Regions from separate parts of the Bacillus pretiosus genome, predicted to be linked through region 3. Evidence: riboswitches for the same ligand, from Rfam matches in the RefSeq annotation. Region 3 holds a riboswitch; each other region holds the start of a gene.
The links. Region 3 has a riboswitch for S-adenosylmethionine ahead of ACU8YW_RS07205 (YezD family protein). Riboswitches for the same ligand answer to the same signal wherever they lie in the genome.

Region 1 (8,229 bases), 990 kb from region 3:
CACTAACCGCAATTCGTTCAAACTCTTTTTGAATCTCCTCTTTATATGCATCTACTTTTGAAAAATCCATAGCAGCAATATATATTCGTTCTAATTTATCACGAACTGATTTCGCTTTCGCTAAGAAAGACATCGCCTCATTCATTTTTGCTTTATATTGAATCGACACGTCACGAATTTCTGTCGCATACTTCTCATCTGTCCCTGGTGTTACAATCAAGGCATACATATCTATAATTTCATCACCTTCGCGGCTCGGAAAATATTCATGTGGTGCGGTGCTATCAAAAATTGCAAACCCTAATTCTCTTACGATAACCATATCAAGACTATTTGGATCAAATCCACAATGATATACTTCAACTTCAAATCCTTTTTCTTCTGCTGCCTTAGCTAATTTTTTAAGCATTGTTGATTTCCCAGATCCTGGGCGTCCTTTTATAAAATAACGATGTGGTAATCCCTCTGTTAAATTAGGAACAAAATCAACTGCTCCTTTCGGTGTAGCTGCCCCTAAAAACCGATGTTTCACAAGCGATTGTTTCCCGCCTTTATCTGTAAATAACTTCTGAATCAGCTGATCGGTTAGTTCATTTGCTTTATTAAAATCAATATTATTAATATATATTTTCTCCCACTCGTCATGTATAACTAGTGCCTCGTTAAAACAAGCGTAAGCAGTTTGAAAAGCCTTGCTTGCTTCTGAAACAAATCGTTCAATTTCCACCTTCTGCTTTCTTAATTTATCTGAGTCCCAAGCAACCCCTAAATTAATATACTCTTCGACAACTCCTGGCATTTTCGGCTCAATAACATGCGGTGATGTTCCATCAACAATTCCTACTTTTAACTTCGGGATAATTACACCATCAACCGATTTATTATCAGAAGAGCAGTGTAAAAATTCAATATCATATCCTTTTTCAACCCACTCGCGACCTATTGCTTTGATTAAAGAAGATTTCCCGGTTCCAGGACCACCCTTTAAAATAAATAACCTGTTTAGCCCTTTTAAATTCTCATCGTATAAATTATGAAATCCTCTAGCTGTATTTCCACCAGCGTAATAATTCAATACATTCCCTGTCACTGCACTCACTCCTTCGCAGCATTCTATTTACATAAGCTACAATATGCGAGCAACTTTATTTGGGTGAATACCTATTTTATATTGCACGAAAAAAGGAAATGAATTACAATTTAAAAGTAGTGAATATTCAGAAACGAAAACTTAATATGTCTTTATCAAGAGAGGCAGAGGGACCGGCCCTTTGACGCCCAGCAACCTCAGTTTATACAAACTGAATAGGTGCTAATTCCTGCAAAATGCATTGCATTTTGAAAGATAAAACGTAACTATTGTGTACAAAACTCATCTTTCTTGATTATGAAAGGTGAGTTTTTTTATTTCAAAACATATATTGGAGGTATTTAAAATGAAAGTAATTGACCTATCACAAACATTTGAAAACAATATGTCCCAATTCCCTGGAACACCAAAAATCAATTTAGGAGCCATTACAAGCGTTGAAGAGACAGGCTATCAAGTTACAGATTTTCATTCTGTCGTTCATGTTGGCACGCATTGTGATGCTCCTGCTCATTTCATTTCAGGCGCAACGACTATTGATCAATTACCCCTAGATCAATTTGTAGGCGAAGCTGTTCTTATTGATGTAACTCATGTACAAGAACGAAAACTACCTAAAGAAGTATTACACAACGCTGACATAAAAGAAGGTGATATTGTCATTTTCCATTCCAATCTATCTACGAAATGGAATACAGAAGCATATGAGAAAGAAGCTTTTTATCTTTCTGAAGAATTAGCTGAAGAACTAGTTCAATTAAAAGTAAAATCTGTCGGTTTAGATTTCATCTCTCCTGATGAGGTAACGACAGAAACATCGCCAATTCATCACATACTACTTGGGAATAATATTTATTTAATCGAAAACTTAACAAACTTAGATGCAATTAACACGAAACGTTTCTTTTTCTCAGCGGCACCTTTAAAAATTAAAGATAGCGACGGTGCTTTCGCAAGGGCATTCGCTGTAATTTTTTAAACAAACTATACAAAAAAGCAAAGATCATCATTGACCTTTGCTTCTATTTTTTTTATTTAAACTAAGAAAGAATTGCTCAACACGAGGACGTAACCAAGCTAAATAATCTTTCTCTTTCTTCTTTGTACAAGCTATTTCTTCGCCATCTACCATTCCGACAAGCTCTAGCTCTAACAGTTGCCTCGTAAATGCTAACATATTTATTTCTTCGTCTGGATACTCTTCTTTTAATTTCTCCTCAATTTCCCCCAATAAAAAACCGTCACGCATCATTGCCAATGCATCAATCCAAAGTGGCGGCATTTCATATTTTTCTCCTGTAATTGTATCTTTTACAATATAATTCTTTTGCTCTTTTCGAAATTGAATCGTGTGTAAACATACAGTCGAATTTAATGTTAATTCCATCATACCACCTCTTTCATAATATCTGCATAGAAAAAAGGATGCGCGTGCACCCCTTCTTTCTCTAACACTACCGAACCGTTACATGAATAATAAATCTCATGTCGATATTTTCCTCCATTATAAACGAAGTATTTTATAAAAAAAACCCTTCTTGAAACATTTTATAAAATGTTTATATTTACACAACAAGAACACTTTTCTGAAAAATATTTTTCTCTAGCACATTATGCTGTCGGTAAAAAATTTCCTCTTTCGTTCCTATTCCCATGCTACTTTGAATCGCGATACTTCCTTGATGTTCCTCAATGATTTTATATGTAATCATTAACCCCAGTCCCGTACCATTCTCCTTTGTTTTGTAAAAATCTTTACCGATTTTCTCTAACAAATCCGTTAATTTTTTTAAATACTTTTAAAGCTTCTCTTTCCTCATATATCAAGCTTTTAAATTTGTTCATATAAATACTCCTCATACTCAATACAAAAGCTCTACATATTATCTCCTTAAATTATAAGTATGAAATTGCTTTCAGGGTAAGATGTAACCTTATCATACGAAAAGGAAGGAGATTTCCCCTTCCTTTTCGTCACAACTTATATCCATCTTACCCGATCATGTAGCAATCCATCCGTAAAGTCATTTCCGCCCACTACAAAATCCTTCATATATAAATTCAAATATTCTCCGTACTTACTCTCTGTATTTAATAATAATTCCTCTACATAATAGGCACCTTGTTTAAAGTTATCGAACAGTAAACTACACAAGCCAGCATAAATTCCGCATCCTACTTGGAAGTAAGTCGCATTCGTTTTATATTTATGAAAAACTTGACTGCTATTCATCACGTTATACATATATGTCTCACTATTTTCATAAACGAGTAATACACCTACTAGATCCTCGCCGGCAATCTCTTCTTCGGCTGGATTAAATACTTTACGATTCCAACTCCATAAATCTTCTACTTGATCTAAGTTCTGTCTAATTACATTAGTCGTATACTCATTAATTCGGTAAAGAAAACCCACTTCCATATTGAAGTTTTTTCCTAAAATTAAAACTTCCTCATGTGGCATTAAACAGCCATAAAACTCTTTCTCTCCTAACTTTACTTTATACTCTGAAGCATATACATCTTCATAAAAATAAAGAGGACGATGATGACTCATATACATCGGATAACTCCATATCGCTTCATCTAGAAATCGCTCTACTGCCCATGAAGCATAAAGTGTATGAGGCTTTATAAGTGCTGTATCATTTAAAAATGACGTATCATGTTCTACTATATAACATGCTCTTGGCTTTTCCTTTGGACGTTCCTTCATAAGTTCAACAACCATCCATTGAACAACACCTGGATTCATACCTGAGCCTATAATTGCTTTTGTATTTGTAAATTTCTCTTTCTCCTTCTCAAACCTCGTATATCTTTCCGTAAGCTGAAAACCGATTAAACTATCGTCCTGATCTACTTCCTCATTTTCCAAAGCTGAATTAATATAACAAATTCCAAGTTCATTACAACAACTTAATACTCTGATTGTATCTGCCCCCGAAACATCAATAACAACACCCGTGCTTTTTTCTTTCAAATGTTGTTTGAATTTCACTACATCTTGAAGGTCAATTTCATATAAAAACAATTGATCTTTCAAATTTGGAAACAACTCACCATAATAAGCCCTATCTTTTTGTTTTATGTCAACCAAATGAAATGTAACATTCTTTATCGCTTCATAAATCGGGTCTTTTTCATTTGCTATCGCTTGATTTAAAATTGCTAAAACTGCTTTTGCTGCTCCACCAGCACTACCAAGTAATGTAATCGATAACGAATTTGGAAACTGCTCCACAAACAAAACCCCTTTAATATATTAGTTGAGCAGTTCTCCCACAAAAAAATAAATTGAATATATAAAAAATGGCTCGTACATATTTTTTATAATTTTGCACAAGATTTCCTCTTCAAAGGTCACACTAACACATTTATATTCAATTCATTTTCCCTCTCATATTCAAATCGAGCTAAACAAATAGGCTCGACCTTTTCTTCTGCATATAAAAGAAAAAGCCAGCCCTTTCAACTAGATTACGGACAATGGACAGATTTCACATGTTGAATATTCACATACATTTTTGCATCACGTGCTTTTAATATTTCAATATGCCCTTCATCAATCTTTGCCATCTTTCCGATTTTATTAGATTCCTCACCTAAATCGAACACCATGATTTTGCCGGACATTTTAATAAGCTGTTCTTCGAATGTTCTAGCTAACGTAATATTTAATGGATTCACGGGGAGTTCATTTTTATTGAGGGCGTACGGGACTTGGTTTTCTTTATACGGAATTAACCATTTCAAATGCTTTAAAGATATATATACTGTTTTATAAACTGGGCTATAAAAAACAATATAATCGTTCATTACACTTGTAACATAACCATGTATTGGAGCATTTCCTGCTACATAAACCTCTGTAAAAATCCCTTTAGAAGTGCTTAATACTTTTCTTAAAGAAATAGAAGGCGATTCCCTCTTAATTACAGAGTCAACATCTGGTTTTGATATTTCCTCATCATATGGTCTTAAAAATTTATAATATTGTACATGGTATAAAGATATATATACGTAGTCTTGTCCATTGTAAAGAACAACAATATCATTTCCTACGTCTATTAATACACCTTTAAATCTTTTTTCACCGATTAGTTTAACATATATATTTTCTCCAATACTTTTGTTTAACTCATTCATCTATATCCTCCTTCCTATAAATTTTTTGCTTTCCTATTCTCCATTCAAAAAAATAATCAGGGGCAATGTTCCGTCTTAATAGTAAAGACTTCCTTTTCATACTATCCGAAATAAGAAATCGTTCTTCACCTTCAACCATAATGCCCCTCTTATTTATCAAACATTATTCTTCTTCATTCTTTTTACATTTCACTACTTGGCTCACACTCTTAATATGAGACTTAATTACATAAATAACTTCATCGCAGTTTACTAGTGTAATACAGTCATGGTGTACCTCACTTAACAAACCTTCTACACATTCTGGACCGCCACGATTAATCTTTACCCACTTATACTTCAAGTCACGTAATACATCGACAAAAGTATCATCATCAGAGCAGAAACTTGAAACATAGCAATCGCCACATTTACTTTCTTTCACTTTCTTAACTAGACTCTTCACATGCTTTAGTTGGTAATATACTAGTTCACCAAGAGGAAGTTGTAATGTAAGGTAATCTCTTCCTAACGATACAAGTACCCCCACTCGACTCTCTGGTCCACGAAGATTTACTTTTACAGTCTCACCGACTAAACACTTAATTTGCTCACAGCATAATATGCTCTCCAATTTCGTATCCCCCTTTCTTATTATCTTCCTCTACTTGATTGTCTTTGTGCACGAGCGCGACCTGAATTATTGCTACTACTTTCCTTACTACTACTATCGTCGCTCTCATCGCTCTCTCCGCATGCTAATGCATTATAGTTAACGCTTTTAATATGCTTTATTGCAACTAATATAATTTCTTCTTTTACGATCAATGTTACGAAATCACACGAAACATCTTGTAAGATGCCTTCTACTTTCTCTGGACCACCGCGATTAATTTTCACCCAGCAATATTTGAAGCTTTGAAGTAGTGCTTCAAAGTCTTCTGCACATGCACAATCTTCCCAATCGCAATCACTTGATCCACAGTCTTTCGCATTTTTTGTAATACTTTTTAGATGACTAAGTTGATAGTAATAAAGCTCACCTTTTTCATTCTGCAATACGAAGTAGTCCGGACATACTGATATTATTGTTCCTTTTTGAGATTCTGGACCACCCCTGTTTACTCTCACAAAAGATCCAATTAAGTCTTTCAAAAAATCACAATGAAATAAACTCACGAGAAAACCCCTTCCATTAATTTATAAGCATTTGCACTGATAGTATATGTATCTGTACAGGTTACGTTCTCTATGTTTGTCCTAGCTAGAAAAAAATATGCTTTTAACATGGTAGACTACTACCTATCAAAATTCGAAGAAATGCTAAACGCTCCTTAGGCTTTTAATATCTTTAAACAAAAAATCCCGTATGAAGATACATTTCTGCATATCTTCATACGGGATTTCCCATAGTTTAATCTTCGTCTTTAACATCCATATCTTCTGGAATTGGTTCATTCAATATATCTTCCACTAATTGCTTATATTTCTCCATTTGTTCTAAATGTGTATTGAATTGTTCTTTATTTAATAAATATTGCTCTCCATCAAATAGTGCACGAATTTTCTTTTGCTGAATTAGCTCTTCAATATACGACTTTGGTAAATTCAAATACTCCGCAGCTTCTTCTACTGTTATATACAACGCGTTCATTCCTTTATTATTTTTTCATATATACTGTATCTTACTTTATTTTTGTAAACAAATAAAAAAGATTTTGTAAATGCAATTTAAAAAGAAGGTGGATGCATTCCATATATTGTATAATAATATAGTAAGGATTTTTTAAATATAGAATGGTATTACCCATTTACACAAAGGAGAGTTAACATATGGCTACTCGTCACATCATTACAATGTTAGAAAAAACATTACAATTTGAAACAGAAAACACAATTTCTCATTTAACTACATCTTTATCTGATCGTATTCTTTCTCAAAGCGCAGCAATACATGAAAACAATTGTTACCATACAATTGGGGAATGGTACAAAAATCATTTTTTATTCCAACAAGATGATTTCCTTTGGGCTAAATACGCTTTCTATGACGCATATTGTGAAGCTATAAAGGAACAAGGACATCTTACAAAACGCGTCCGTCAAATATTAGAATCATTAGCTCGAATGCATGGAAAACAGTACATTGCCTCCATATTAAATATGCCATTTCCTAACGAACGAGCTAAAGGGACAGCATAATGTAATACTGTTCTGCGGCAGTAAAACATAGATTCATTGTTTTCTAGGAAGATTTACAAATAAAACGTTCATATCACATGAACTGATGAAACCGGTGTCATTACAATGATTGAAAATATAGTAAACAGGAAAACCCCCATTTACCTCTCTCGTCACTCGAGAAGAGAAGTAAATGGGGGTTACTTGTTTCTTTATCCCGCTATTAGTGCGCGGCCATACTCAGCTGGGAATAGCCCCACTGATTACAGTTTAACTTTATTATTTCATCATCTGCTTGATCAATTCACGATTTCTCTTCTTAAATACTTCATTATGCGAAGAAACCATTCCGTACTCACTTGCATCTGGTTGAATAAATTGTTTCGCTTTATTTACAGCATTTCCAGCATCTTGGAATGCTCCCGCAATTAAGTGTAATTTCCCTTCGTGCTTTAAAATATCTCCCGCAGCATATAATCCATCTACAGAGGACTCACTATTCGCATTACCTGCAATATAATAATTATCTATAATTGCAACGTCTAACTCACTATTTTCTAATAACGTAATGTCACGTTCATATCCATGGTTAATAATCACTTCATCAATAGGTAAATGTGAAATTTCACTTGTTTCATGATTCGTTAATTCTACATATTCGATCGCTTCATGATTATCACCAGCAATGAGTTTTGTAATCGATGTATTAAAGAAACACTCCGCCGAGCTGTTCAGCAGTTGTTTTACTTGTGCTTCATGACCAGATAATTCTTCTTTTCTATATGTTACATACACTTTTTTCGCAATTGGTTCTAATTCATTTGCCC
Region 2 (8,229 bases), 2.5 Mb from region 3:
ATTTTTTGAATTTTTAACTTTATGTTGAAGACTATACCAAGAATAAAAATCACTTGTCAACATTTTATTTGTATAATTCTGGACGACGATCTGCAAAAACTGGAATTCCTTTGCGTACTTCTTTAATTTTCTCAAAATGAAGCTCTCCAAATAAAATTGATTCTTCTTCATTCGCTTCTACAACAAATTCGCCCCAAGGATCGACAATTAAAGAATGACCGGCAAACTCATTATTCGGATCCTTTCCTGCCCTATTACATGCAACAACATAACACTGATTTTCAACTGCTCTTGCTTGCAATAACAAACGCCAATGCGCTAAACGAACCAATGGCCATTCTGCTACAACAAATAAAACTTTTGCACCTTTCGCAGTATGAACGCGCATCCACTCTGGAAAACGAATATCATAACAAATTGTGCCGGCGCACTCTACATCATCTAACTTAAATTCACCTGTACTATTTCCAGCGATTAAATATTTATGTTCATCCATAAGCTGAAATAAATGCACTTTACTATATTCATTGACCAGTTCTCCTTCCTTGTTTACCACATACATTGTATTTGTAACACCTTGCTCTGTTTGCTTCGCTATAGACCCACCGACAATATGTACACCATATTGCTTCGACCATTCTTTCAGCTTTTCTTTCGTTTGCAATCCATCCCTATCTGCAATTTCAGTAAGCCTCGTTAAATCATATCCCGTTGTCCATAGTTCTGGTAAGACAATCACATCTGGTCTTTCCTTCATCGCTTCGCTTATTTTATTTTTAGCATTCTCAATATTTTTTTCTACATCTCCAAAGACAATATCCATTTGAATACATGCGACTTTCATTTTGTCAGCCCCATTCTTAATTTTTTCTTTACAAAATACTGGAAAGATTATATCATTTGTCACTAGAATTGTAACAACTTTCAAAAGAGGTGGAAAGTATGAAATTATTTCAACCTTCTGAGATAGTAACATCATTGCCTACACAATTTTTTGCTTCACTTGTTGCAAAAGTTAACAAAGTCGTTGCAGATGGTCACGATGTTATTAATCTAGGTCAAGGTAATCCAGATCAACCAACACCGCAGCATATCGTAAAAGCTTTACAAGATGCTGCTGAAAAGACCATTCATCATAAATACCCACCATTTCGCGGACACGAAAGTTTAAAAGAAGCCGTGGCAACATTCTATCAACGCGAATATGATGTAGTAGTAAATCCAAAAACAGAAGTTGCTATTTTGTTTGGTGGAAAAGCTGGATTAGTAGAATTACCACTTTGTTTTACAAACCCTGGTGATACTATTCTCGTTCCAGATCCAGGCTATCCAGATTATTTATCAGGAGTTGCTTTAGCAAAAGCACAATTTGAAACAATGCCGCTTATTACAGAAAATAATTTTTTACCAGATTATACAAAAATTGATGCCACTACCGCTAAGCGTGCAAAGTTAATGTTTTTAAACTATCCAAATAATCCTACCGGTGCTACTGCATCAAAAGGTTTCTTTGATGAAACCATTCATTTTGCTAATGAACATAATATATTAGTCGTTCATGATTTTGCTTACGGTGCTATTGGATTCGATGGTCAAAAACCTGTTAGTTTCTTGCAAGCAGACGGTGCTAAAAATACAGGTATTGAAATTTACACTCTATCGAAAACTTTCAATATGGCTGGATGGCGCATCGCTTTTGCTGTGGGGAATGAAAGTGTGATTGAGACAATTAACTTATTACAAGATCATATGTATGTTAGTATTTTTGGTGCAGTTCAAGATGCTGCCCGCGAAGCACTATTAAGTTCACAGTCTTGCGTAATAGACCTTGTAAATAGTTACGAATCTCGAAGAAACGCTCTTGTTTCAGCTTGTCACTCAATTGGTTGGAATGTAGACATTCCAACAGGCTCATTCTTTGCATGGCTTCCTGTTCCGAAAGGATATACATCTGAGCAATTTTCTAATATTTTACTAGAAAAAGCACACGTTGCAGTTGCTCCTGGTGTTGGATTTGGTGAACATGGCGAAGGGTATGTCCGTGTTGGTCTCTTGCATACAGAAGATAGATTAAGAGAAGCCATTAATCGAATTGATAAATTAAATTTTTTCAAAAAGTAATTGACAACATGAAAAATATCTGACAAAATTCAGTTATCTTAAAAATTTAAACATTTCTAAATACTTCTTATCAAGAGCAGGTGGAGGGACGAGCCCGACGAAACCCGGCAACCGATCTACAATTGTAGACACGGTGCTAATTCTCGCAGCATTATGCTGACAGATAAGGAGCTGGTTGTAAAAAAACCTCTCCTTAGCTGAGAGGTTTTTTTATTTAACTAGGAGGTTTTAACAATGAGCGGAATTATAGCAACGTATTTAATCCATGATGATTCACATAACTTAGAAAAAAAAGCCGAGCAAATTGCACTCGGTTTAACAATTGGCTCTTGGACTCATTTGCCACACTTATTGCAAGAACAATTAAAACAGCATAAAGGCAACGTCATTCATGTTGAGGAACTAGCTGAACAAGAACATACCAATTCTTATTTACGTAAAAAAGTTAAACGCGGGATTATTAAAATCGAATATCCGTTATTAAACTTCAGTCCGGACTTACCAGCAATTTTAACAACTACATTCGGAAAGCTATCACTTGATGGTGAAGTGAAATTAATCGACTTAACATTTTCAGACGAGTTAAAACAATATTTCCCTGGTCCAAAATTCGGGATAGATGGTATTCGAAATCTTTTACAAGTGCATGAGCGTCCCCTTTTAATGAGTATTTTTAAAGGAATGATTGGACGAAATATTGGGTATTTAAAAACGCAATTACGCGATCAAGCAATTGGTGGTGTAGATATAGTAAAAGATGATGAAATATTATTTGAGAATACATTAACACCACTTACGAAACGCATTGTATCTGGAAAAGAAGTTTTACAATCCGTATATGAAACATACGGACATAAAACGTTATATGCCGTAAATTTAACAGGACGAACTTTTGATTTAAAAGAAAATGCGAAACGCGCAGTGCAAGCTGGGGCAGATATTCTATTATTTAATGTATTTGCTTACGGACTAGATGTACTACAATCACTTGCAGAAGATGATGAAATCCCAGTTCCTATTATGGCACACCCTGCTGTAAGTGGTGCTTATTCATCATCCAAGTTATATGGAGTTTCCTCTCCATTATTACTAGGAAAGCTACTACGTTATGCTGGGGCTGACTTTTCATTATTCCCATCTCCATACGGAAGTGTTGCACTAGAAAAAGAGGAGGCTCTTGCCATCTCAAAACATTTAACTGAAGACGATGCATTTTTCAAGAAGAGTTTTTCTGTTCCGTCTGCTGGTATTCACCCTGGTTTCGTTCCCTTTATTCTACGAGATTTCGGTAAAGATGTTGTTATTAATGCTGGCGGCGGGATACATGGACATCCAAGTGGGGCGCAAGGGGGCGGTAAAGCTTTCCGTACTGCAATTAATGCTACTTTGCAAAATACACCACTCCATGAAGTAGATGACATAAATTTGCATAGTGCACTACAAATATGGGGAAATCCCTCTCATGGGGTGAAATTATGAGTATTCAAATATTTTGTGATTTCGATGGCACGATTACAAATAATGATAACATTATGTCCATTATGGAAAAATTCGCACCACCAGAAGCCGAAGAAGTAAAGAATAGAATTTTATCACAAGAGCTGTCTATTCAAGAAGGTGTTTCTCAATTATTTCAATTAATACCTACTAGTCTACACGATGATATGATTCAATTTTTAATAAAAACTGCTGAAATCCGTAGTGGTTTTCATGAATTTATACAATTTGTAAATGAAAATAACATTTCTTTTTACGTTATATCAGGTGGAATGGATTTCTTCGTCTATCCACTCTTACAAGGAATCATTCCAAAAGAGCAAATTTACTGTAATGAAACAGACTTTTCAAGTGAATTCATTACAGTTAAGTGGCCTCATCCTTGTGATCATCATTGTCAAAATCATTGCGGATTATGCAAATCATCTTTAATCCGTAAGTTAAGTGATACGAATGACTTCCATATTGTGATTGGTGATTCAATTACTGATTTACAAGCTGCGAAACAAGCAGATAAAGTATTCGCTCGCGACTTCCTTATTACAAAGTGTGAAGAGAATTATATTGCTTATACACCGTTTGAAACATTTCACGATGTTCAAACCCAATTAAAACATTTGTTGGAGGTGAAATCATGAAACAACTTTTTCGTCAATGGTATGACTTAAGCGAGATAAAAAAAGAATTAACAACACGAAATTGGTTTCCAGCAACGAGTGGTAATATTTCTATAAAGGTTAGTCATGAGCCACTTACTTTTCTTATTACAGCAAGTGGTAAAGATAAAACAAAAACTACTCCAGATGATTTTCTATTAGTAGATCATCTAGGGGTTCCCGTATTAGAGACTGAATTACGCCCTTCAGCAGAAACAATATTGCATACACATATTTATAACAATACGAATGCTGGGTGCGTACTTCATGTTCATACAACTGATAATAATGTCATCACAAATTTATATAGTGATGCAGTCACCCTTCAAAATCAAGAAATTATTAAAGCTCTCGATATTTGGGAAGAAGGTGCAACAATTCACATTCCTATTATCGAAAACCATGCCCATATCCCAACGCTTGGAGAAAACTTCCGAAAGCACATACAAGGAGATTCGGGAGCAGTATTAATTCGTAACCACGGTATTACCGTATGGGGCCGAGATAGCTTTGATGCAAAGAAAAGATTAGAAGCTTATGAGTTTTTATTCCAATTTCATATAAAACTATTATCAATTCAAGGAGGCGTTTCTAATGGTGCAAATTCGTATTCATGAAGTAAATACTCGCATAGAAAATGAAGTAGAAGTATCTAAATTTCTACAAGAGGAAGGCGTTTTATATGAGAAATGGAACATCTCTAAACTTCCTACTTATTTAAATGAAAATTATTCGTTAACAGATGAAAACAAGGCTGAAATATTAGCTGTGTTTTCAAAAGAAATCGCTGATGTTTCAGCGCGCCGAGGTTATAAAGCACATGATGTAATTTCACTTTCAAATAGCACACCTAACCTTGACGAATTATTAATTAATTTCCAAAAAGAACACCATCATACCGATGATGAAGTTCGCTTTATTGTTAGTGGACATGGCATCTTTGCCATTGAAGGAAAAGATGGCAAATTCTTTGACGTTGAACTTGAGCCAGGCGATCTCATATCTGTTCCAGAAAATGCAAGACACTATTTTACCTTGCAAGATGATCGTCAAGTTGTAGCTATTCGTATTTTTGTTACAACTGAAGGCTGGGTTCCAATTTATTAAGGTAGTTAGTTGAATAAAAGGACTTGGATCCCCTTTTCCAACCTTTTATTCACTCTACATATATACATCCTCCTATGGAACAGGCTTATTTCAAAAAATGAAATAAGCCTGATTTTTTATGTACCTAACTATACGATTCCTTTCGTTCAAAAAAAACAACCTCCCCCTTCTATTTTTTAAGTGTATTTCTGAACACTTTTTGAACATTTATTGAACTTTTTTTGAATTTTTTCTGAAAATTCTGTTTTACGTATGGTATACTACTATTAAATAAAAAGGAAAAGAATATCGCAAACAGAGGGGGATAATCATGAGTTTACTTATCGCACTTATACTAGGGGTTACGTGTGGAGCACTTCCTGTTATTCTAGGAGCTATTATGGAAGAGTTAGAAGTTGGTGTTTTAGGTTTTGTCGCATCTTGTGTAAGCGCTTTATTTTTCGGTTTATTCGGCGCTATTCCTGTTTCAATTCTGTGTGCATTTTATATAGTACGCCATGCTCGTGCAAAACAATTTGGTCCTAATCACATCGCGCAAGTTATTCCATTCCCAATTGAACGATGCCGCCGAGCTTCTAGCTTATAATTATAAAAATTAAATATACCTAAATAAATAAAAGTCCTCAAATGAGGACTTTTATTTATTTTCTTCTAGAAATTGAAACAATTCTTGTAAATGTAGGACATCTTCACTATAGCTAACAGATACGTGACATATACCGTCAATCTCTGCTTGCATATAAAGATCAACCCCATCTCGATCATATTTCAATGCCAAATAAAAATCCATTTCTTCTAACATCTTTTTTGAAGCTCGAATAACATAATGCCCCTTCTCATCTCTTCCATATTCGAATTCCGGCTCAAAATCATATTTTTGTTTAAAAGCTTCTTTTTGTTTTGCACTAATTTGTATACAAGTTGTTCGCTGAACAGTATCAATCATCTCATCAAATTTTTGAAGATCCATCTCATTTACCCCCTTATGTATTTTTTGTATAAAACTTGTGTTCCGCTATTCTCTTCCCCATCTTTCATTAACTCCTCATACAATTCCTTCGCCAAACTTAAACCTGGCACTGGCAATTGCAATTTTTCAGCCTCATCTAAAGCTATCTTCATATCTTTCATAAAATGCTTTACATAAAACCCTGGTTCAAAATCTCCCTTTAACATTCGGGGAGCTAAGTTACTCAATGACCAGCTACCTGCTGCTCCCGTTGAAATACTCTCTAATACTTTATCTGGGTCTAGTCCAGCTTTTTTCGCATAAGCAACAGCTTCACATACTCCAATCATGTTAGAAGCAATCGCAATTTGATTGCACATTTTTGTATGTTGTCCACTTCCAGCTGGTCCTTGCAACTGAATATTTGTCCCTAGTTTTTCAAATAACGGTAAACATTTTTCATATATTTCTTTTTCGCCACCGACCATAATTGCGAGCCTTGCTTCTTTCGCACCAACGTCTCCTCCAGATACAGGCGCATCTAACGTATATACATTCTTACTTTTACCGGTTTCGTTAATACGTTTTGCCAATGTTGGTGTAGATGTCGTGAAATCAATTGCTATCGTGCCTTCATTTGCATTCTCCAAAATTCCATCTATCCCAAAGTATACTTCTTCTACATCATGTGGATACCCAACCATCGTCATTACAACATCAACTTGCTTCACTAACTCTTTCGGTGTATCACACCAATGTGCACCATCTTGCACTAAAGAATCTGTTTTTGCTTTCGTTCTATTATATACATATACTTTATGACCATCTTGCATTAAGTGATAAACCATACTTTTTCCCATTACGCCAATACCAATGAAACCTATTGATAAAGTTTTATGTTCCATTTTCTCATCCCCTTTGTTCTAATAAATCATTTACCATCTTTCGGAACTCTTTATTAAAGTCATCATCCATACTATTTTTCACATTTGAAAATAACATAACAAAAGTTCCTTTTTCTTTATTAAAATTATTGAAAGTGTTCCAACCAGATAATACACCATGATTATGAAAATAATCTGGATATATATAAAAACTAAATGCATATTTCCGTTCTGCTGAAGGTGAAAACATTGCTTGTATACTTTGTTCAGAAAGAAGTTTTCCATTTATAATTGCTTCGTCTAATTTCTTCATATCTCCAACTGTCGTATACATCTCACCACAACCATATAGCCAATCCATGCCTAACTTCTGCGCTGGTACAAGCTCTTGATTTTTTTTCACATAACCCTTTGTAAAATTTTTATCTCCAGGTACCATATTTCCCATACCAGATTCATACATATCTGCTTTTACAAATATGTTTTCTTTTATGTAATCTCCTAAAGGTTTTTTCGATATATGTTCTATTATATAAGCAAGCACCATATAATTATAATCTGTATATCTCCAACCTGTTCCTGCAGGAAATTCTAAATTTTGACGTCCAATCCAATTAATTAACTGTAAACGGGAAGCAGCATTAACATTGCCTTTTGCATGTTCAGGTAAACCAGAGGTATGCGTTAATAAATGATACAGCGTAATATTTTTATTCTCCGGAAATGAAGGAATATATTTATTTACATTATCTTGAATATTCAATTTCCCTTGTTCTTGCAGCTGTAAAATAGATGTGGCAACAACTGTTTTCGTAATAGAACCGATACGATATTTTGTGTGAGGCGTATTTTCTATTTTATTTTGAACATCAGCATACCCATATCCTTTATTCAATATAACATGCTCTTTATCTGTTACCAAAACTGTTCCATTGAATTGCTTTCCGACTAAATATTGATCTAATTTTTGAGATATGCTAACATAATCAATTTGTTGCTCTTCTTTTTCTTCTAT
Region 3 (8,229 bases):
ATAATTTCTTCGTTTTCTGAATTAACATATATTGAAATGCTTCATTCTTTCCTAAATACGGACTTATTTTTATCTCATCCAACTCATATTGGCGCACTTCTTTTTCAATATGTTTCATAAGTAAACCTGTAAATAATAAGTAAGGCAGTACAACGATATTCTTTTCTTTTCGTTCAACAACTTCCTTTAACTTCTCCTCAAATTTCGGCTCGGCAGCCGCTAAATAACAAACCTCTACTTTTTTAATTTTCTCTTCATGTTGAAATAAAGAAGCAATCCAGTTTATATCTCTTAATACTTCAGGATCACTACTCCCTCTTGCTACGAGAAGTAGCGTCACTTCATTCTTATCTTCCTGTTCAATGCCACTTCCACTATACACCGATTTCACAAGTGTTTCTGATACACCAAACGGGTTACCGTAGGTCACTTTAACATTCGAAAATTGATTATTTAACTTTTCCAATTCAAACGGTATATCTTTTTTCACATGACCTGCCGCTAATAAAAAAACTGGAATAACAATAATCTCTGTAGCACCACGCTTCACACATGTACGGAACCCTTCCTTAATCGTTGGGCTCGCTAACTCTAAAAAACAAACTTCTTGAATACTTGCCTCTACACGGTTCATGCATGACGTAATAAATGCAACCGCTTCTTCTTTAGCTGCTTTCAAACGACTTCCATGGCATATATATAAGATGGCTTTCATTTTATAACACTCCACTTACTTGATAGGTACTTTCTGTCTGTTTCTCAAACCAATGGATTTTTTCTCGAAAACGGACCACTTCTCCAATTACAATCATGCTCGGATTTTGAATTTGTTCTTTTTTTGCAACATCCACAATTGTTCCTAACGTCCCAACAACTGTGCGCTGCATTGATGTCGTTCCCCGTTCAATAATAGCAGCAGGTGTACTTTTGTCTTTTCCATGCTTCATCAGTTGTTCACATATGTAGGGTAAATTGCTAACCCCCATATATACAGCTAAAGTCTCTACACCTTTCGCTAAATTTTCCCACTTCACTTCTTCTTCAGCACCTTCTTTCCTATGCCCTGTCACAATAGCAAAACTTGCACTTGCATCACGATGTGTCACTGGAATGCCAGCATAAGCAGGAGCAGCTATTCCAGCTGAAATACCAGGAACGATTTCAAATGGTACCCCTTGCTTTGCTAACGCTTCAGCTTCTTCTCCTCCTCTACCAAATACAAATGGATCCCCGCCCTTTAGCCTCGTTACAACTTTTCCCTTTTTCGCATATTTAATAAGAAACGTGTTAATCGTCTCTTGCTTCATCGTGTGATAATTTGGTAGTTTTCCGCAATAAATTAAATCCGCTTCAGGCTTTGCATGGGAAAGCAACTCTTTATTCACGAGACGGTCGTATAAAATAACATCTGCCTTCTTAATACATTTCAACCCTTTCACAGTAATTAAATCTGGATCACCAGGACCTGCACCAACGATATAAACCTTCCCCATCATCTCTCCTCATTTCTACTATTAAAGTGAAACTTCCATCCTTATATACGAATGGAAGTTTTCATTATTTCGTATTACCTTTTTCCTACTCATGAATAACAAATGCTGCACCTTTTCGAATCTTCTTTTTTTCAAATAGAGAAATCTCCTTTACTTCTGGTAACGGTAAAAAATGCTTTTCAAGCTCTATCTCCGCGAGCTTAAATGCCTGTTCTTCACTTTGAGCAACAACAACAATCGGAACAATACTATTTACTAACACAGCTTCAAATCGATATAAATCCATATTGTCCCTCCTAAGACGCTATTACTTCTTCTAACACAGTATTTAACGCTATTTGTAATGTCTCTATACCAACACGGCTGACAAAATCATAAAATGTTTCAGCTGGTAATTTATTCTCTTTGAAATAGCTTATAAATGATGCAAGTACATCAGGTAGATCCTCGCCATCTATTTTCCCTTTTAACTTTTGGTTATAAGCACCGCCATCTAACAGCGTTCCACCTACGTATATTTCAAATGCTTCAACAATTCCTTTTTCCTTCGTTTTCATTTTCACCCCTTGCAATCCAATGTCAGCAATTTGACGTTGCCCACATGAATTCGGGCATCCTACCATATGAATACGAACTGGAACATCGAGTGCAATTTGTGTATCTAAGTACTCTGCGATTTTGCGTAATCTTTCTTTCGTTTCTACTAAAGCAAGATTGCAATACTCAATACCGGTACAGGAAACCGCATGACCAATAAATGATTTAGGACTTGCTGATATGGCTTTAAACAACGGCTCATTTAGTAAACCTGTTACATTTTTTGGCGGAACATTCGGAATAATGAAGTTTTGCGAATTACATGTACGAATCTGTCCATTTCCATACTGCTTAGCAATTCTTGCAATCTCAAACATTTCTTCTGCATGTAGACGTCCTACCGGCACATTAAAACCTACATATTTTAGTCCATCTTGTTTTTGATCTTGAACACCATAAAAGTATCCCGCATTCCATCCTTTGAGAGCACTTTCTCCTTTACTTTGCAATGGTCCTATATACTCTATTAGTTTCTCTTTAAATTTCTCTGCTCCCCAGTCTGCAACTAGAAATTTCAAACGAGCTAAATGACGTTTTTCACGGTATCCAAAATCACGGAATATCGTAGCAATCGCAATTGCTACCGCCTTCACTTCTTCTGGTAAAACGAATACATCTAATTCATCAGCTAAATATGGACGGGCTGATAATCCACCGCCTACTTTTATATGAAAACCAACTTTTTTCTCACCATCTATCTCTTTCGTTGCAGGTGTAAATGCAACACAGTTAATCTCTGCGTTTGCTGAATTATAAATGTTAGAACTAATAGACATTTTAAATTTACGCGGTAAGTTAGAAAACTCTTCATTATGTTGGAAATAATCATATACCTCTTTCACAATACCCGTTGTATCAAACAGTTCATTTGCATCAATACCAGCAAGTGGATTCCCTGTAATATTACGCGTTATATCACCACACGCCCCCGCTGAAGATAACCCAACTCTTGCTAATCTTTTAAAAATATCTGGAATTTGATGAATTTCTAACCAATGAAACTGAATCGCCTGTCTTGTCGTAATATCTATTACGTCACGCCCATAATCCTCAGCGATAGAAGCAAGCACTTCTGCCTGTGCATTCGTAATAATCCCTGAAGGAATATTTACACGCATCATAAAATATCCAGCTTCTTTCGGTCTTTGTAAATATAACCCTGCCCATTTGAATGCGTCCCACTCTTCTTTCGGAATAGATTCGAAGCCATTTTCTGCATAGTAAGGAATATCATTAAAGATTTCCAATCCATCTTTTTTCAATTTATTTTTCTCAGTCTGATTTAATTTTTCATTGTTAGCCCATACTTTTTCATAACTCATTTTTTATCCCCCTATATAAAACTACGCTCTTGTAAGTACTTCACGATTTGTTCTGCACATTCTTCAATAGAATACTTGTGCGTTTCTACAATTAACTCTGCTTTCTCTGGCTCCTCATACGGTGAATCAACACCAGTAAACTCTTTAATATCACCCTGTCTTGCCTTTTTGTATAACCCTTTTGGATCACGTTTTTCACACTCTTCAATTGGACATTTTACAAACACTTCTATAAACTCATCTGCTGCTAATAGATCTCTAACTTGTTTTCGGTCTACTCGAAACGGTGAAATAAACGCTGTAAGAACAACAGTACCTTGATCTACAAATAGCTTCGCCACTTCACCAATCCGTCTTATATTTTCCATACGATCACTTTCAGAAAAACCTAAGTCTTTATTTAAACCGTGGCGTACATTATCTCCATCTAGTACATAGTTTCCAATATTCTTTTCAAATAGTTTACGAGCAACCGCGTTCGCCACCGTAGATTTACCTGAAGCTGATAGACCAGTAAACCAAACTACAAAACTATGATGCCCATTTCTTACTCTTCTCTCATCTTTTGAAACAGATGCTGTATGCCAAGTAATATTCGTATCCATGTCATTCTCTCCCTATTCTGTTACTACTTCTTTTTTCAAACCTTTAATTAGCACTTCCACTACTTCTTTACGACTAAATGTACTCGGCGGAACCTCACCGTTTCTTAATAGTTCTCTTACTTTCGTACCTGATAAAATGACATGATCCTCTTTTCCGTGTGGGCATGTTTTCGTCGAAGCCATCGCTTCACACTTCGTGCAGTAAAAACTATGTTCAAAAAATAATGGTGTAATCCCTAACTCTTCCACTGTAAAGTTTGTAAAAATTTCTTGTGCTTCATAAGTCCCGTAATAATCTCCTACTCCTGCATGATCACGCCCTACGATAAAGTGGGTGCATCCAAAATTCTTTCTGACTATTGCATGGAATATCGCTTCCCTCGGTCCTGCGTAACGCATTGCTGCAGGAAATACACCTAAAAAGACACGATCTTTCGGATAATAGTTTTGAAGTAATACTTCATAGCTTTCCATCCTTACATCAGCAGGAATATCGTCCGATTTCGTTTCCCCAACGAGTGGATTTAAAAAGAGACCATCTACAATTTCAAGGGCAGATTTTTGAATGTATTCATGGGCACGATGTACCGGATTTCTCGTTTGAAATCCAACCACTGTTTTCCAACCACGTTTTTTAAATTCTTCTCTCGTTTCAATTGGATCTAAATGATAAGAAGGAAACGGATTATTTTCAAAGCGTTTTGTAAGAATAATAGCTCCCCCGACATAAACGTTCGGTCGTTCATATAATTTTTTCACTCCTGGATGAGCCTCATCCGTCGTTTTATACACAAGTAACGCTTCTTTTTCCTTGTCAGGCACAAAAATATCTTCTATTTGAATGACACCATATACATTTTCAGCATTAACAAGTTTTACTTCCTCTCCAGCTTTTAGACTCTCTGCTACTTCTTCTGTTACTGGTAATGTAATCGGTATACTCCATATGCTCCCGTTTGCTAAGCGAAGCGTTTCTACGACCGAATCATAATCTTTCTTTCCTAAAAAACCAGTAAGTGGGCTATATCCCCCTGTCGCTAATAGCTCTAAATCACTTAACGCAATGTTGTCTAGTTCAATTTCTTTTTCGATTTGTGATACGTCGTAAGTCTCGTCTATACGATTTATTAATTCGTTTCTTGTACTCATTTTCTATTTCCTCTCTTAGCTTTATTTTCAAATTCATCTTATTGGTAATGAAGACCACATTCTGTTTTCACTTTCCCAGACCACCTACCATCTCTCGAATCGCCACCCTCACCTACAGGTAACGTACACTTCTCACACCCAATACTTGGATATCCAACATCATGCAGCGGGTTATACGGTAAGCTATGTTTGTATACATATCGCCACACTTCTTTCCACGTCCAATGAATGAGTGGACAAACTTTAATAGATTGAAAGCGATGATCTTGATTTATAAACTTTGTATGCTTACGTGTTTCTGATTGTTCCCTCCTTAAGCCCGATATCCAAGCTTTTTCCGCTGCTAATGATTTTTCTAACGGTAAAATTTTTCTAATTTTACAACAAAGATTCGGATTACTTTCCCATAATTTCTCACCATGCAACTTCGCTTGTTCATCAAGCGTAAGTTCCGGCTGTTTTTCTATAATATTTAATGAAGGAAATCGTTTCCGCACTTTTTGAATTAATTCATACGTTTCTTGAAAATGAACATTCGTATCTAAAAATACAACTTTAGCAGATGGATTTACTTGGTTTATAAGATGCAGCAATACCATCCCTTCCACTCCGAAGCTACATGCGTATACAATTTCACTTTTATATTCTTTATAAGCCCAACTTAATACAGATAGCGCGCCTTTCGTTTCATCTTCTTCTGAAAATGAAACATTATTTTCTTCCCACGTTTCATACGTCAACATGTTCTTTCCCCCTGTAAAAGCAAAAAGACGGTTTTAACCTAATATAATAGGTTAAAACCGCCTCTAGTTTTTCTAGTCAGCGCTTTTTACTTTAAACGTACCTTTTCATTTTTCTCTAATTGAATGACTTTCCCATCTTGCACAACAATTGTAATTGAACCATATTTCATATCAGCAAGCATCGCTTGAATTTTCTCAGATACTTCCTCAAAATGTTCCCGTACGCTCACGCGAACAGCCCCCCTTTTTATTCATAAAAAAAATCTTTCCCATTTCGAAAAGACTGTTCGGTAATATATTTTACCTTATCTTTCAAAATGGATTCCATTTTGCTGGATTTAGCACCTTGCTTTCTATAAGCAGGTTGCCGAGCTTCTTCGGGCCAGTTCCCTCCGCTTCTCTTGATAAGCTTTGTATTTGTATTTTATCACAATTCTGATTTTTTTCAATCCTAGTTTTCCGATATATTTTAATTATTTTGTTTTATAAAAAAGGAATTGCCCATCCGAACAACTCCTTTTTCCCATTCACACAAGTTCTTTAATACGTATGCGATCGTTCCCAATAATATTTTCATATGTTTCACGCTCTACAACAATTTGTGATGTGCCGCCTTTCGCGAAGACGACAGCTGGTCTACGAATCCGATTATAATTATTCGCCATCGAGTATCCATATGCCCCTGTACAAGAAATTGCTAATAAATCGGCTGAAGCAACTTTCGGTAGAGTGATATCCCAAATTAACATATCTCCACTCTCACAGCACTTCCCAGCAATCGAGACAAGTTCCTCATTCTCATCATTCCCTCGATTCGCTAACATCGCTTCATAACGAGCGTTATATAAAGCAGGTCTTAAATTATCAGTCATCCCACCATCCACTGATACATATTTCCGAATACCAGGAATATCTTTCACAGATCCGACTGTATAAATTGTCGTTCCAGCATCCCCTACAATACTACGGCCTGGTTCAACCCATATTTCTGGCAGGGGATAATTACATACTGTAAATTGTTCCCTCACAGCACTTGTTACAGCTCGCACATATGTCTCAAGAGTTAATGGTGTATCTGACTCTGTGTAGCGTATTCCGAATCCTCCGCCTACATTTAGCACTTTTACTACATAGTTTGTTCGCTCTCTCACTTGTTCTAAAAATTGACGAAGAACTTCAATCGCTCGCACAAAGCCGGCCGTTTCAAATATTTGTGATCCGATATGTGAATGAATTCCTAACACATTATAATTTGATTTTTGTAAAGCAATCTCAATTACTTGCATCGCTTGACCATTTGACACGCCAAATCCAAATTTCGAATCATCTTGGCCTGTTGTAATATATTCATGTGTGTGCGCCTCTACTCCGGGCGTTACACGAATTAATATGTTCACAAATTTCCCATGTTGCACTGCTAAATCATGCAAAATTTCTAATTCCAAGAAATTATCTACGACAAAACAACCAATATTCGCCTGAAGAGCCATCACAATTTCTTCTTCTGTTTTATTATTGCCGTGAAAATGAATGCGTGATGCTGGAAATCCTGCTTGCAGCGCAGTATATAATTCTCCTCCAGAAACAACATCTAATGACATATTCTCTTCACGAGCCACTCGGCACATCTCCATGCACAAGAACGCCTTGCTTGCATATGCTACTTGATAAGAGAAACCACTTTCTTTAAACGCACGATGAAACGCGCGGCACTTTCCTCGAATTGACTCTTCATCGTATACATAAAGTGGTGTTCCGTATTGTTTTGCTAGCTGCGTCGTATCACATCCTCCAATTTCTAAGTGTCCTTGCCCATTGATTCGGCTCGTGCCGTGTAAATACATTTGAATTCCTCCCTTATTTCCTCTAAAACTCATAACCCCAATCTTCTATTCATTGCAGCACGCTTTTAGATAGACAAAAAACGCGCGGAACAATGTTCACACGCGTTTCTTATTAGGAAAAATATATATTGAAAAAATAAACGAGTTGTTATCTCCTCAAAATAAGAAACCGCATCAACATCTCCAAATAGCTCTCCATAAAATAAATATTATGACAGTACTACATTTATTCAATGCAGTCCCAATATATGAATAAGATGGTTATTCTTATATTTCGGCAATAGTCCCTTTCAACCTATGATCACAGATTCCATTAAATCTCCCATAGCTTACTCTTTCCTATCGCGGCCTCTACCTTTGAGAGTAGATGAGGTAAGTCTATTTAATTTTCAAACATCTAATTGTTGCTATTAACAATACCAAAGGACCATTTTATTTGTCAAACAATTTTTTATATTGTTTTTTTACAGTTTAAT

Region 1: linked by a shared signal. The riboswitch ahead of ACU8YW_RS02070 (cyclase family protein) and the one ahead of ACU8YW_RS07205 (YezD family protein) in region 3 are both predicted to bind S-adenosylmethionine.
Region 2: linked by a shared signal. The riboswitch ahead of mtnW (2,3-diketo-5-methylthiopentyl-1-phosphate enolase) and the one ahead of ACU8YW_RS07205 (YezD family protein) in region 3 are both predicted to bind S-adenosylmethionine.

The regions. Positions count from the first base shown of each region.
Region 1 is NZ_CM129593.1:381,856-390,084, reverse strand. Features, by position in the region: gene ACU8YW_RS02075 (PRK06851 family protein) at 1-1,090, opposite strand, end outside; SAM riboswitch class I at 1,240-1,352, shown strand; gene ACU8YW_RS02070 (cyclase family protein) at 1,437-2,069, shown strand; gene ACU8YW_RS02065 (hypothetical protein) at 2,097-2,477, opposite strand; partial or broken gene ACU8YW_RS02060 (ATP-binding protein) at 2,656-2,862, opposite strand; gene ACU8YW_RS02055 (S-adenosylmethionine decarboxylase related protein) at 3,072-4,337, opposite strand; gene ACU8YW_RS02050 (YwrJ family protein) at 4,574-5,242, opposite strand; gene ACU8YW_RS02045 (spore coat protein) at 5,406-5,855, opposite strand; gene ACU8YW_RS02040 (spore coat protein) at 5,876-6,400, opposite strand; gene ACU8YW_RS02035 (helix-turn-helix domain-containing protein) at 6,636-6,875, opposite strand; gene ACU8YW_RS02030 (hypothetical protein) at 7,055-7,423, shown strand; gene ACU8YW_RS02025 (NAD(P)/FAD-dependent oxidoreductase) at 7,682-8,229, opposite strand, start outside.
Region 2 is NZ_CM129593.1:3,896,935-3,905,163, forward strand. Features, by position in the region: gene ACU8YW_RS19845 (carbon-nitrogen family hydrolase) at 65-928, opposite strand; gene ACU8YW_RS19850 (pyridoxal phosphate-dependent aminotransferase) at 943-2,121, shown strand; SAM riboswitch class I at 2,186-2,291, shown strand; gene mtnW (2,3-diketo-5-methylthiopentyl-1-phosphate enolase) at 2,356-3,600, shown strand; gene ACU8YW_RS19860 (2-hydroxy-3-keto-5-methylthiopentenyl-1-phosphate phosphatase) at 3,597-4,256, shown strand; gene ACU8YW_RS19865 (methylthioribulose 1-phosphate dehydratase) at 4,253-4,891, shown strand; gene mtnD (acireductone dioxygenase) at 4,869-5,381, shown strand; gene ACU8YW_RS19875 (hypothetical protein) at 5,692-5,967, shown strand; gene ACU8YW_RS19880 (DUF3909 family protein) at 6,019-6,351, opposite strand; gene ACU8YW_RS19885 (NAD(P)-dependent oxidoreductase) at 6,357-7,235, opposite strand; gene ACU8YW_RS19890 (serine hydrolase domain-containing protein) at 7,240-8,229, opposite strand, start outside.
Region 3 is NZ_CM129593.1:1,372,490-1,380,718, reverse strand. Features, by position in the region: gene ACU8YW_RS07240 (sirohydrochlorin chelatase) at 1-715, opposite strand, end outside; gene cobA (uroporphyrinogen-III C-methyltransferase) at 717-1,493, opposite strand; gene ACU8YW_RS07230 (DUF3906 family protein) at 1,579-1,779, opposite strand; gene ACU8YW_RS07225 (nitrite/sulfite reductase) at 1,790-3,412, opposite strand; gene cysC (adenylyl-sulfate kinase) at 3,424-4,017, opposite strand; gene sat (sulfate adenylyltransferase) at 4,030-5,166, opposite strand; gene ACU8YW_RS07210 (phosphoadenylyl-sulfate reductase) at 5,205-5,909, opposite strand; gene ACU8YW_RS07205 (YezD family protein) at 5,996-6,139, opposite strand; SAM riboswitch class I at 6,212-6,320, opposite strand; gene lysA (diaminopimelate decarboxylase) at 6,437-7,753, opposite strand; lysine riboswitch at 7,934-8,115, opposite strand; gene ACU8YW_RS07195 (DUF3888 domain-containing protein) at 8,205-8,229, opposite strand, start outside.